Regions from separate parts of the Amycolatopsis carbonis genome, predicted to be linked through region 3. Evidence: riboswitches for the same ligand, from Rfam matches in the RefSeq annotation. Region 3 holds a riboswitch; each other region holds the start of a gene.
The links. Region 3 has a riboswitch for cobalamin ahead of QRX50_RS23565 (CbtB domain-containing protein). Riboswitches for the same ligand answer to the same signal wherever they lie in the genome.
Positions count from the first base shown of each region.

Region 1: linked by a shared signal. The riboswitch ahead of metE (5-methyltetrahydropteroyltriglutamate--homocysteine S-methyltransferase) and the one ahead of QRX50_RS23565 (CbtB domain-containing protein) in region 3 are both predicted to bind cobalamin.
Region 2: linked by a shared signal. The riboswitch ahead of QRX50_RS09990 (hypothetical protein) and the one ahead of QRX50_RS23565 (CbtB domain-containing protein) in region 3 are both predicted to bind cobalamin.

Region 1 covers NZ_CP127294.1:8,634,610-8,637,875, forward strand. Annotated here, with positions in the region: gene QRX50_RS42635 (ribonucleotide-diphosphate reductase subunit beta) at 45-1,115, shown strand; cobalamin riboswitch at 1,204-1,421, shown strand; gene metE (5-methyltetrahydropteroyltriglutamate--homocysteine S-methyltransferase) at 1,532-3,266, shown strand, end outside.
Region 2 covers NZ_CP127294.1:2,019,771-2,023,036, reverse strand. Annotated here, with positions in the region: gene QRX50_RS10000 (ABC transporter ATP-binding protein) at 1-295, opposite strand, end outside; gene QRX50_RS09995 (CbiQ family ECF transporter T component) at 292-1,368, opposite strand; gene QRX50_RS09990 (hypothetical protein) at 1,358-1,972, opposite strand; cobalamin riboswitch at 2,038-2,172, opposite strand; gene QRX50_RS09985 (Gfo/Idh/MocA family protein) at 2,216-3,112, shown strand.
Region 3 covers NZ_CP127294.1:4,757,730-4,760,995, reverse strand. Annotated here, with positions in the region: gene QRX50_RS23575 ((2Fe-2S)-binding protein) at 134-790, opposite strand; gene QRX50_RS23570 (CbtA family protein) at 787-1,632, opposite strand; gene QRX50_RS23565 (CbtB domain-containing protein) at 1,654-1,863, opposite strand; cobalamin riboswitch at 1,897-2,018, opposite strand; gene QRX50_RS23560 (hypothetical protein) at 2,184-2,705, opposite strand; gene QRX50_RS23555 (hypothetical protein) at 2,912-3,109, opposite strand.

The sequences.
Region 1 (3,266 bases), 3.9 Mb from region 3:
GAAACCGGCCTCGCCGCACACGAGCCTTTTCTTGGAGCCTCTTGATGACCAACGTGGAGACCACGGCCACCGGCCTCGGCGAGATCGAGGTCGGTGCCGCCCGGATCAACGTCGACGACAAGCGCATGATCAACGCGCGCGCCGACGTGAACCAGCTGCTGCCCATGAAATACCGCTGGGCGTGGGACAAGTACCTCGCCGCGTGCAACAACCACTGGATGCCGACCGAGGTCGCCATGCAGGCCGACATCGCGCTGTGGAAGTCGCCGGACGGCCTGACTGAGGACGAGCGCCAGATGCTCAAGCGCAACCTCGGCTTCTTCGCCACGGCGGAGTCCTTGGTGGCCAACAACATCGTGCTCGCGGTGTACCGCCAGATCACCAACCCCGAGTGCCGCCAGTACCTGCTGCGCCAGGCGTTCGAGGAAGCCGTGCACACGCACACCTTCCAGTACATCTGCGAAAGCCTCGGCCTGGTCGAGGGCGAGCTGTTCAACATGTACCGCGAGGTGCCGTCCATCTCCGAGAAGGACGCGTGGGCGCTGAAGTACACCCAGCACCTCGAGGACCCGGACTTCGAGACCGGCACGCCGGAGGCCGACCAGGCGTTCCTGCGCGACCTCGTGGCGTTCTACGTGATCTTCGAGGGCATGTGGTTCTACACCGGCTTCGCGCAGATCCTCTCGCTCGGCCGGCGCAACAAGATGGTCGGCATCGCCGAGCAGTACCAGTACATCCTGCGCGACGAGTCGATTCACCTGAACTTCGGCATCGATTGCATCAACCAGATCAAGATCGAGAACCCGCACCTGTGGACGGAAGAGTTCCAGGCGGAGATCCGGCAGATGCTGCAGGATGCGTGCGAGCTGGAGGTCCGCTACGCGCGCGACACCATGCCGCGCGGCATGCTGGGCCTCTCGGCGCAGCTGTGCGAGCAGTACATGCACTTCATCACCGACCGGCGCGCCCAGCAGATCGGCCTCGCGCCGATCTTCGGGGAGACGGAGAACCCGTTCCCGTGGATGTCGGAGGCGATGGACCTGAAGAAGGAGAAGAACTTCTTCGAGACCCGCGTGATCGAGTACCAGTCGGGCGGCGCGCTGGACTGGGACTGATCAACTGCGGAAGCTGATCGCGCACTCCTGATCCCGGTCTCCGGGATCACGGCGGACGTTGTGCCACCCGGCGCTAGGCTCGGCCACGCCACTGGTTCGCCAGGGCGTGGCCGGGCCTTTTTTCGCGCGACCACACTCTGGCGAGGCAACAGGGAACCCGGTGTGGATCCGGGACTGCCCCGCAGCGGTGAGTGGGAACGAAAGCCGTCACCACGATTTCGTGGTCAAGCACTGGGCGTGAGCCCGGGAAGCGACGGTGAGTAGGCGCGAGCTCGGCGCCCACGAGTCCGAAGACCTGCCCGTGGTACGTGCGCCGACGGCGTGCGTGAGTCCGGGTCCCGTGGGAGCAGGCCTGACCGAAGCGCGGCTTTCGCGTGCCCGGGCTCGCCTCGATCGAGCTCGCGAGGAGAGAGCCTGTGAACACCATCGGCACCACGATCCTGGGGTACCCGCGCATCGGACCGGACCGGGAGCTCAAGCGCGCCCTGGAGCGCTACTGGGCGGGCACCACCGGCGAGGCGGAGCTGCTCGCGGTGGGCAAAACCCTGCGGGCGCGGGCCTGGCAGCGGCTGCGCGACGCGGGGCTGGAGTCCGTCCCCGCCAACACCTTTTCCCACTACGACCAGGTGCTCGACACCGCCGAGCTGTTCGGCGCGCTGCCCGAGCGCTTCACCCGCCTCGGCCTCTCGCCGCTGGACACGTACTTCGCCGCCGCGCGCGGCGTGCAGGACGAGCCGGCGCTCGAGATGACGAAGTGGTTCGACACCAACTACCACTACCTCGTGCCCGAGCTGGGGCCCGGCTCGCGCTTCACACTGTCGGGCACGAAGCCGCTCGACGAGGTGCGCGAGGCCCGTGAGCTGGGCATCGAGACGCGGCCGGTGCTCGTCGGCCCGGTCACGTTCCTGCTGCTCGCCAAGGCGACGCAGCCCGGCTTCCGACCACTGGAGCTGCTCGACGAACTGCTGCCCGACTACGCGGCGCTGCTCAGCTCGCTGAAAGCCGAGGGCGTCGAGTGGGTGCAGCTCGACGAGCCGGCGTTCGCTGGGGACCGCACCACGAAGGGGCTCAACGCGCTGACCCGCGCGTACCACGTGCTGGCCAAGGCCCAGGACCGCCCGAAGCTGCTCGTCGCCGGGTACTTCGGCGGTCTGGGGCGCGGGCTGGGTGTGCTCGCCCGCTCCCCCATCGAGGCGCTGGCCGTGGACCTCGTCACCGACGAGTCCTTTGTGGACGCCGTGGCCGCGGAAGGCGCGTTGCGCGACAAGGAGGTGCTCGCCGGCATCGTCGACGGGCGCAACGTGTGGCGCACCGACCCGGACCGCGCGCTGGAACGTGCCGCGCGGCTGGCCGGCACCGCGCGGCACGTGAGCATCACGACGTCGTGCTCGCTGCTGCACGTGCCCTACGACGTCGAGGCCGAGAACCTCGATCCACGCCTGAAGAGCTGGCTCGCGTTCGCCGACCAGAAGGTTGCCGAGGTCGTTCTGCTCGGGCGGGCGCTGCGCGGCGAGCAGGTGGACCTGTCGGCGGCGCGCGCGGCCGCCGCGGACCGCGCGACGAACCCGCTGGACGCGGCCGTGCGCGAGCGGCTGGCGGCGCTGAAGCCCGGGGACGCCGTGCGTGAGCCGTACGAGCGACGCGCGGCCGTGCAGCAGGAGTCCCTCGGCCTGCCGCCGCTGCCGACCACCACGATCGGCTCGTTCCCGCAGACCACCGACGTCCGCAAGGCGCGCGCCGCGTACCGCGCGGGCACGCTGGAGGAAGCCGGGTACGTGGCCGAGATGCACGCCGAGATCGACCGCGTGGTGGGGCTGCAGGAGGAGCTGGGCCTCGACGTGCTGGTGCACGGCGAGCCCGAACGCAACGACATGGTGCAGTACTTCGCCGAGCAGCTCGCCGGGTTCGCCCCGACCGAGCACGGCTGGGTGCAGTCCTACGGCTCGCGGTGCGTCCGCCCGCCGATCCTCCACGGCGACGTCTCGCGCCCGCGGCCGATGACCGTGCCGTGGGCGCGGTATGCGCAAAGCCGCACCGCCAAGCCGATCAAGGGCATGCTCACCGGCCCGGTCACGATCCTCGCGTGGTCGTTCGTCCGCGACGACCAGCCGTTGGCGGACACGGCGCTGCAGGTCGCGTTCGCGATCCGCG
Region 2 (3,266 bases), 2.7 Mb from region 3:
TGTCCGTGACGAACCCGGCGAGCGGATCCTGCCCCACGACCCCGACGACGGACGCCAGCTCACGCGGCGGGTGCGTTGCCGTGTCCAGACCGTCGACGAGCACGCGCCCGGCCAGCGTGCCGCCGGTGAAGTGGGGCACGAGGCCGTTGATGGCACCGAGAAATGTCGACTTGCCAACCCCCGTGCGCCCGGCCACCAGGCACAGCTCGCCTTCCTCCACCAGGAGGTCGACGCCACGCAGCATGGGCGCGGAAGCTCCGTCGTATGTGACGGTGACCTGCGAGAATTCGATCATCGCGCCACCTCCGCAACGGGCCGCGGCCGCGGCGCGAGCCACGCGGGCAACACCGCGATCAACACGGCCAGCGCCGGCAGTAGCGGCAAGGTCGGCCAGGCCGGCGGGCTCACCGACGTGGCCAGCTGGGCCGGAGAGGAAGCCACCAGCAGCCCGGCCGACGCGACGCCGCACAGCACCACCAACGTCTCCGCCAGCCGCCACGGATCGGGCCGGTACGCCGTCCGCCTGATCCGTCGTCCGCCCAGTACGAACCCGGCGGACGCCAGGGCCAGCCCGGCCACCAGCATCGGCACGCCGAGCCAGCTCGCCGACCCGTCGAGCACCCCGTACACGCCGACCGCGACCCCGCACAGCCCCGCCAGCACGCAGGCCGCGATCAGCGCCCGCACGCGCGGCGCGAGGTAACCGCGCCGGCCGTAGCCGCGCGAGTCCATGGCCGCCGCCAGCAGGAGCGAGCGGTCCAACGCGTCCGCCAGCACCGGCACGAAAATCCCCTTCACGAACCTCAGCCCCCGTCCGCGCGCCGCCCGCAGCCGTCGCGCGCGCCGGACCCGCTGCACGCTCTCCACCAGCTGCGGCGCCACCGAAAGCGCCACCGTGACGGCCGTGCTCACCTCGGCCAACGCGCCGGGCACGGCCTTGAGCAGGCGTTTCGGGTTGGCCAGCGCGTTGGCGGCGCCGACGCAGAGCACGATCGTCGCCAGCCGCAGCCCGTCGTAGAACCCGCCGAGCAGTTCCTCCGCCGACGTCGGCCCCAGCAGCTCGATCCCGGCGGCCGCGGCGGGCAACGGGATCGTCGGCAGCGTGAAGAGCACGTGGCCGCCGTCCTCGCCACCGATGAGGATGCGGAACAGCACCCGCGACCCCACGATCACGGCCGCGACCAGCGCGTACACGCGAAAAGCCAGCGCCCAAGGCGCGTCGCCCCGGCGGTTCACCACCACGAACCCGGCCACGGCGATCACCAGCGCGAGCAGCAGCGGGTTGGTGGTGCGGCTGGCGGCGACGGCGAGCGCGAGCGCCCACACCCACCACGCACCCGGGTGCAGAGCCCGCGCGTTACCGGGCAGCACGCCTGCGCCGCAGCCCGACGACCACACCCGCGACGACGAGCACCACGATCACGACGAGCCCGATCACCAGGCTCCACGGGAAGCCACTGCTGCCGGAATCCGCCGACGCGGCCGCGGGAACAGGCGCGTTGGCCTTGCGCACCGGCGCGACCCGCGGCGGCGGGTAGTCCTGGAACGACTTGTTGTGCGCGAACGACCAGCCCTCGAAGCTCCCGGCCGGCGGCTTCCAGCCCTGCACACCGACCTGGCTCGAAGCCCACTTGCCGCCGTCGGTCGCGGTCCAGAAGCTCCACGACGCGCTCTCCGGCGGCATCCCCGAGCACGACTGGTCGGCCGGTTTGCCTTCGATCTTGCAGATCAGCGCCAGGCCGTACTTGCCGACACCCGCGAGGTCGAGGCCCGCGTTCTGCATGGCCGCCACACCGTCGGCCTGCGGCCCGGGCGCGCAGCGGATCAGGGTGTCGCCACCGAGGTCCTGGAAGTCGACGACCACGGTCACACCGGTGGCTTCGGGGCAGTAACCCGCGGTGCCCTTCCCGGGCACGGTCGCGGTGGCGGGACTCGCGCCGGACAGACCGGCGGTGACCAGGAGCGCGGCCACGGCAAGGAGCCGGACTGAAAAGACAGGGCGCCGGGCAGGGAACAACCGCATTGTTGATGAACCTCGCATCGAGTCGGACCACGGCGGGCGATCCGGCTCACGGCCGCGCGGGCGGCCGCTCACGGTTGCGGGTCAGCGCCGGATTCCCACCGGCTTCCCCCGATCGTGGTGTAACGCTGACCGACGTTAACCCACCGGAGGTACCCGCCGGAAGCGGCGCCGGACACACCTACACTTCCGGGCGTGGACGTCGGACAGCTGCGCATCGGCCTCATCGGAACCGGTCCCTGGGCGACCACGGTGCACGCGCCGGGCCTGACCGAACACCCCGGCACCGAGCTCACCGCCGTGTGGGCGCGCCGCGTCACCAGTGCCCGTCCGCTGGCCGAGGCCCACGGCGCCGTCGGCACCGACGACCTCGACGAGCTGTTCTCCCTGGTCGACGCCCTCGCCTTCGCCGTGCCGCCGGCCGTGCAGGCGGAGATCGCGACGCGGGCGGCCGAGGCCGGCAAGCACCTGATCCTCGAGAAGCCCATCGCCGCCGACCTGGCGGGCGCGCAGCGACTGGCCGACGCCGTGGACAAGGCCGGCGTCGCGTCGCTCGTGATGCTCACGCTGCGGTTCTCCCAGCAGACGCGCGAGTGGCTCGACGGCCTCGCCGCCTCGGGCGGCTGGCGTGGCGGTGGCGCGCGCTGGCTGTCGGGCGCGCTGCTCGGCGGGCAGTACTCGACCTCGGCGTGGCGGCTCGACGCGTCCGGCGGCGCGCTCGCCGACATCGGCCCGCACGCGTTCGACCTGCTCGACGCCGCCCTCGGCCGCATCACCGACGTGCTCGCGGCCCACCGCGGCCCCGACGACCTGTGGCAGCTGATGTTCGCCCACGAGGGTGGCGCCACGAGCACCGCGACGCTGTCGCTGCGGCTGCCGGTTCAGCCGACCGTGGTCGAGGTCGCGGTCTACGGCGAGCACGGCTACCGGACACTCGGCCGCAAACCAGGCACCGCTGGGGAGTCCTACACCGCCCTGTTGGACGACTTCGCGGCCATGGTCGCGAGTGGCACGACCACGCACCCGTGCGACGTCCACCGCGGCCTGCACCTGTCCGCGCTCATCGAGAAAGCGCGCGAGCTCGCCGGGTAGTACACAGGCTCGGACCCTTGTTTTCCGTTGTGGACCAAGGCTTTTCACCAAGTCGGCGAAATCCTTCCACAGGGTTGTCCACAGCATCCACTATGGACGGTCCGCGCCTCGACCGAACCACGGGAAGCCGTTTCGCGCCACCGGAAAGATCACC
Region 3 (3,266 bases):
CGGCAACAGCGGCGACCACCGCGAGGCCGCACCAAAGCGCGATCACCCGCGCTGCGGGCCGCCATCGTCGGTCCGTGCGGTGGGTTGACCCGTTCATGAGCGGACCTGCGACCCGAATGCACTTCGGCCGGAGTCAGGCCAGCACGCAGTCGCCGCATTTCGGGCCGTCGTGGCGCGGCGCGGCGCGGTAGATGAGGCAGCAGCTGCGGCGGCGGAAGCGGCCGTCCTCGCGGGTGGCGGTGTCGGCGAGGGCGGGCAGGGCTTCCAGGCTGTCGCGGAACCGGTTGATCTCGTCCGTCCACTCCGGACGTTCTTGGCGGAGCATCGTGACCGCGCCGTTGAGGGCGGAGGCGACGTTGCCGCGGCGGATGGTCTCCGAGAGCGAGAACTGCGCGAGCGCGGTGTCCAGGCGGCTCAACGGTCCACGCAGGACTCGACGGTCGAAGAGCGCGACCGGGTCGTCGTCGACGGGCTGGGTTTCGGGCAGCGACAACGGAACGGCGCCGCCGATCGTCGGCTGCCACCACGCGTCGGAGAAGTCGGGGACCACGCCGTCGCCCACGGCGAGCGCGAGGGCGGGCGACAGGAGGCGAGCCGCGATGCCCAGGTGCGTCACGGACGCGGCGACCCGCAGCTCCACCTCGCCACCGCCGGCGGCGAGCACGGCTCGGACCTGCGCCACGCGTTCGCGCAGCACCGGTCCGTCGTCGAGGACTTCGGCCAGCGGACGCCACGACGCCGCCGGCTGGTCACCGGCGGCGTGCGTGTCGAAAGCGAAGAACGGGTTCACGCCGCGGCGGCGACCTTCTCCTTGCGTCCGCCGGAGAGCACGCGCTCGGCCAGCGGGCAGAACACGAGCGCGATCGTCGCCCACAGGATGGCCTGCGCGATCACCGAGTAGAAGCGGAACTCGAAGAGCGTGTCGGCCGGGAAGCCGGGATACACGATGGCGCCCGCCGGGTTTTTCAGTGGCAGCGGCGTCTCGGTCGGCTGCACGCCGTATTCGGCGACATTGGCCGACAGGTGACCCAGCGACGGCAGCAGGGCCATCAGGACCCCCGACACCACGATGAACGCGGCGGCCGCGATCAGCGTCGCGTTCCAGGTGCCGAGCTTCGACGCAATGCGGCGGCCCAGCAGCACGGCGCCGGCCAGGAAGATGATCGAGCCCGCGACCATCGCCAGGTACAGGCCGCTGCGCGCGCCGATCGTCTCCGGGTGCCCGATCGCCGGCGGGTTGGCCGGGTACTTCAGGAACGGCACCAGATACAGGCTCAGGAAACCCGCACCCGCGACCAGGATCGCCAGCACGCGGGCCCGCACCTGCCCGACGCGGCCCAGGCAGACCGTGTACACGACCGCGAACAGCAGGCCCATCGCGACGCCGAAGAGGATCATGCCGACGCCGATGCCGACGTTCGCCTGAACGGCGCGGCTGAACACCTCCGCACCTTCGTGGTCCATCTGCATGCCCGCGGCCTCGTTCAGCGCCTCCTGGGCGGCGTCCCGGCCGGACTCGTAGTCGATGGCGGCCTGGATCTGCGACTCCGCGAAAATGCGCGCGAAGACGAACGCGAGCAGGCCACCCAGCGCGCCGGCAAGGAGGCCGCGCAGGATCAGCTTCTGTTCCATGTTCGGTTGTCCGTTCGTGCGTCAGTGGCAGGGGAAGCCGAGGAAATGACGCGCGTCGTGCACGAACTCGTGAACGTGGGTGTCGCTGCCGAACACCGAGGTGGCGCCCTGGTCGATGCCGATGAAGTAGTACAGCAGCAGCGCTGCCGCCACGCTCAGGCCGAGCCACAGCACGGCCTTCGACACGGGCAGGACGACGGGGGTGGAGCGATCGGCCGGAATGGTGGCCATGTCTGGTTCTCCTTCGGGATGACGCGTCCCTTGCGGGTGGAACAGGTGACGGCTCCTCGACCTGACTCGCCCATCAGCTGCACAACGGGCTCACAGTGGCGCGACCGTGCCGGAATCTCACCGGCTTCTCAGAAGCCGTCACGCGCGCAGAACGCTACGGGGGTGGCCTCGGACCCGTCAATCACCCAACACCGCGACGAAGTGTATTTCGTGCCACTTTGTCCGCTTCCAGTAGCGCCTTCACCCGCACGTGCCCGACATCACCACCCCGAAGGAGCAACGTCGCGGCAGACCGCACCACGCTGTCACGGAAACCCACCTCACCCTCCCGCGAGCCACGACTCGAGGCGACGACGCAGCGTGAAGAACAGCACCAGCGCGGCCACGACGATCGCCCCGCCCAGCCACGCCAGGCCGGTACCCCACAGCCCCGTGTAGTGGTACGACCGGGCCGAGTCGGGCACGGCGGCCGCGATCTCGTCGACCCGGCTCTGGTTCCGCTGCTGTTCGGCCTCGGCCAACCCGTCCGCGGCGAGCCGCTGGACCAGCGCGCCGATCTCCGTCTGCTGCGCGGAGGTGAAGCCGGGAAAGTCCAGCGAGCCACCGAACGAGAGCGGCAACGACGTGCAGGCCATCGCCTCGCCGGTGTCGATGCTCAGGTGCACGTCGAGGTACTCGTCGCAGCTGTCACCCTCGTGGGCGAACTCGATGCGGTAGGCGTCGTCGACGTCGCTGCACTGGGCGCGGTGATCAGGAAACCGAAGCCGGGCAGCAACGCCGCCGCCAGCAGGATCCGCGGGGCGACGCGCGCGAAGGTCCGCCGCAGCGGCACGCGGCTCCACATGGCGCCCAGTCTCCGGGCAGCCGGGCGGAACCGGTCCCCGGCGATCATCCCGCTCGCCGCGGACGACGCGCGTTCCCGACCGCATCAGGGGTCGGCTCGAGCTCGGGCGCACCCCGCACCCCGCACCCGCCCCGGCCGAACCGGTCGCTGGTCCGACCACCGACCGGAAGCCGCCGGACCGACCGCGCGTCTCGACGGCGCCGGTCACGCAGCCAGCTCCCCGCGCGCGCCGAGGAGCGCCAGGCAGCTGGCCCACAGCCGCTGGCTGTCGTTGTCGAGCTTGACGAACCTGATCTGCCCCTCCAGCTGCGCGACGATCGACCGCGCGGCCTCCCGGGTGTCGTCGACGTGCGCGGCACCGCGTTCTCGCGCTTCGACGACGACCGCCCGGACCAGATCCACCTGTGTCTCGAAGATCTCCTGCGGCCGCGGGCGAATCGCTTCGGTCTGGTTGCTCAGCTCCGAGCGCCTCTTTGGACTCGAAGAAGTAGTAGAAGCTGCCTTTCACCACACCCGAGCTGGACAACCGGTCTACTACTGAGCGAATCTGCCGAGGTCA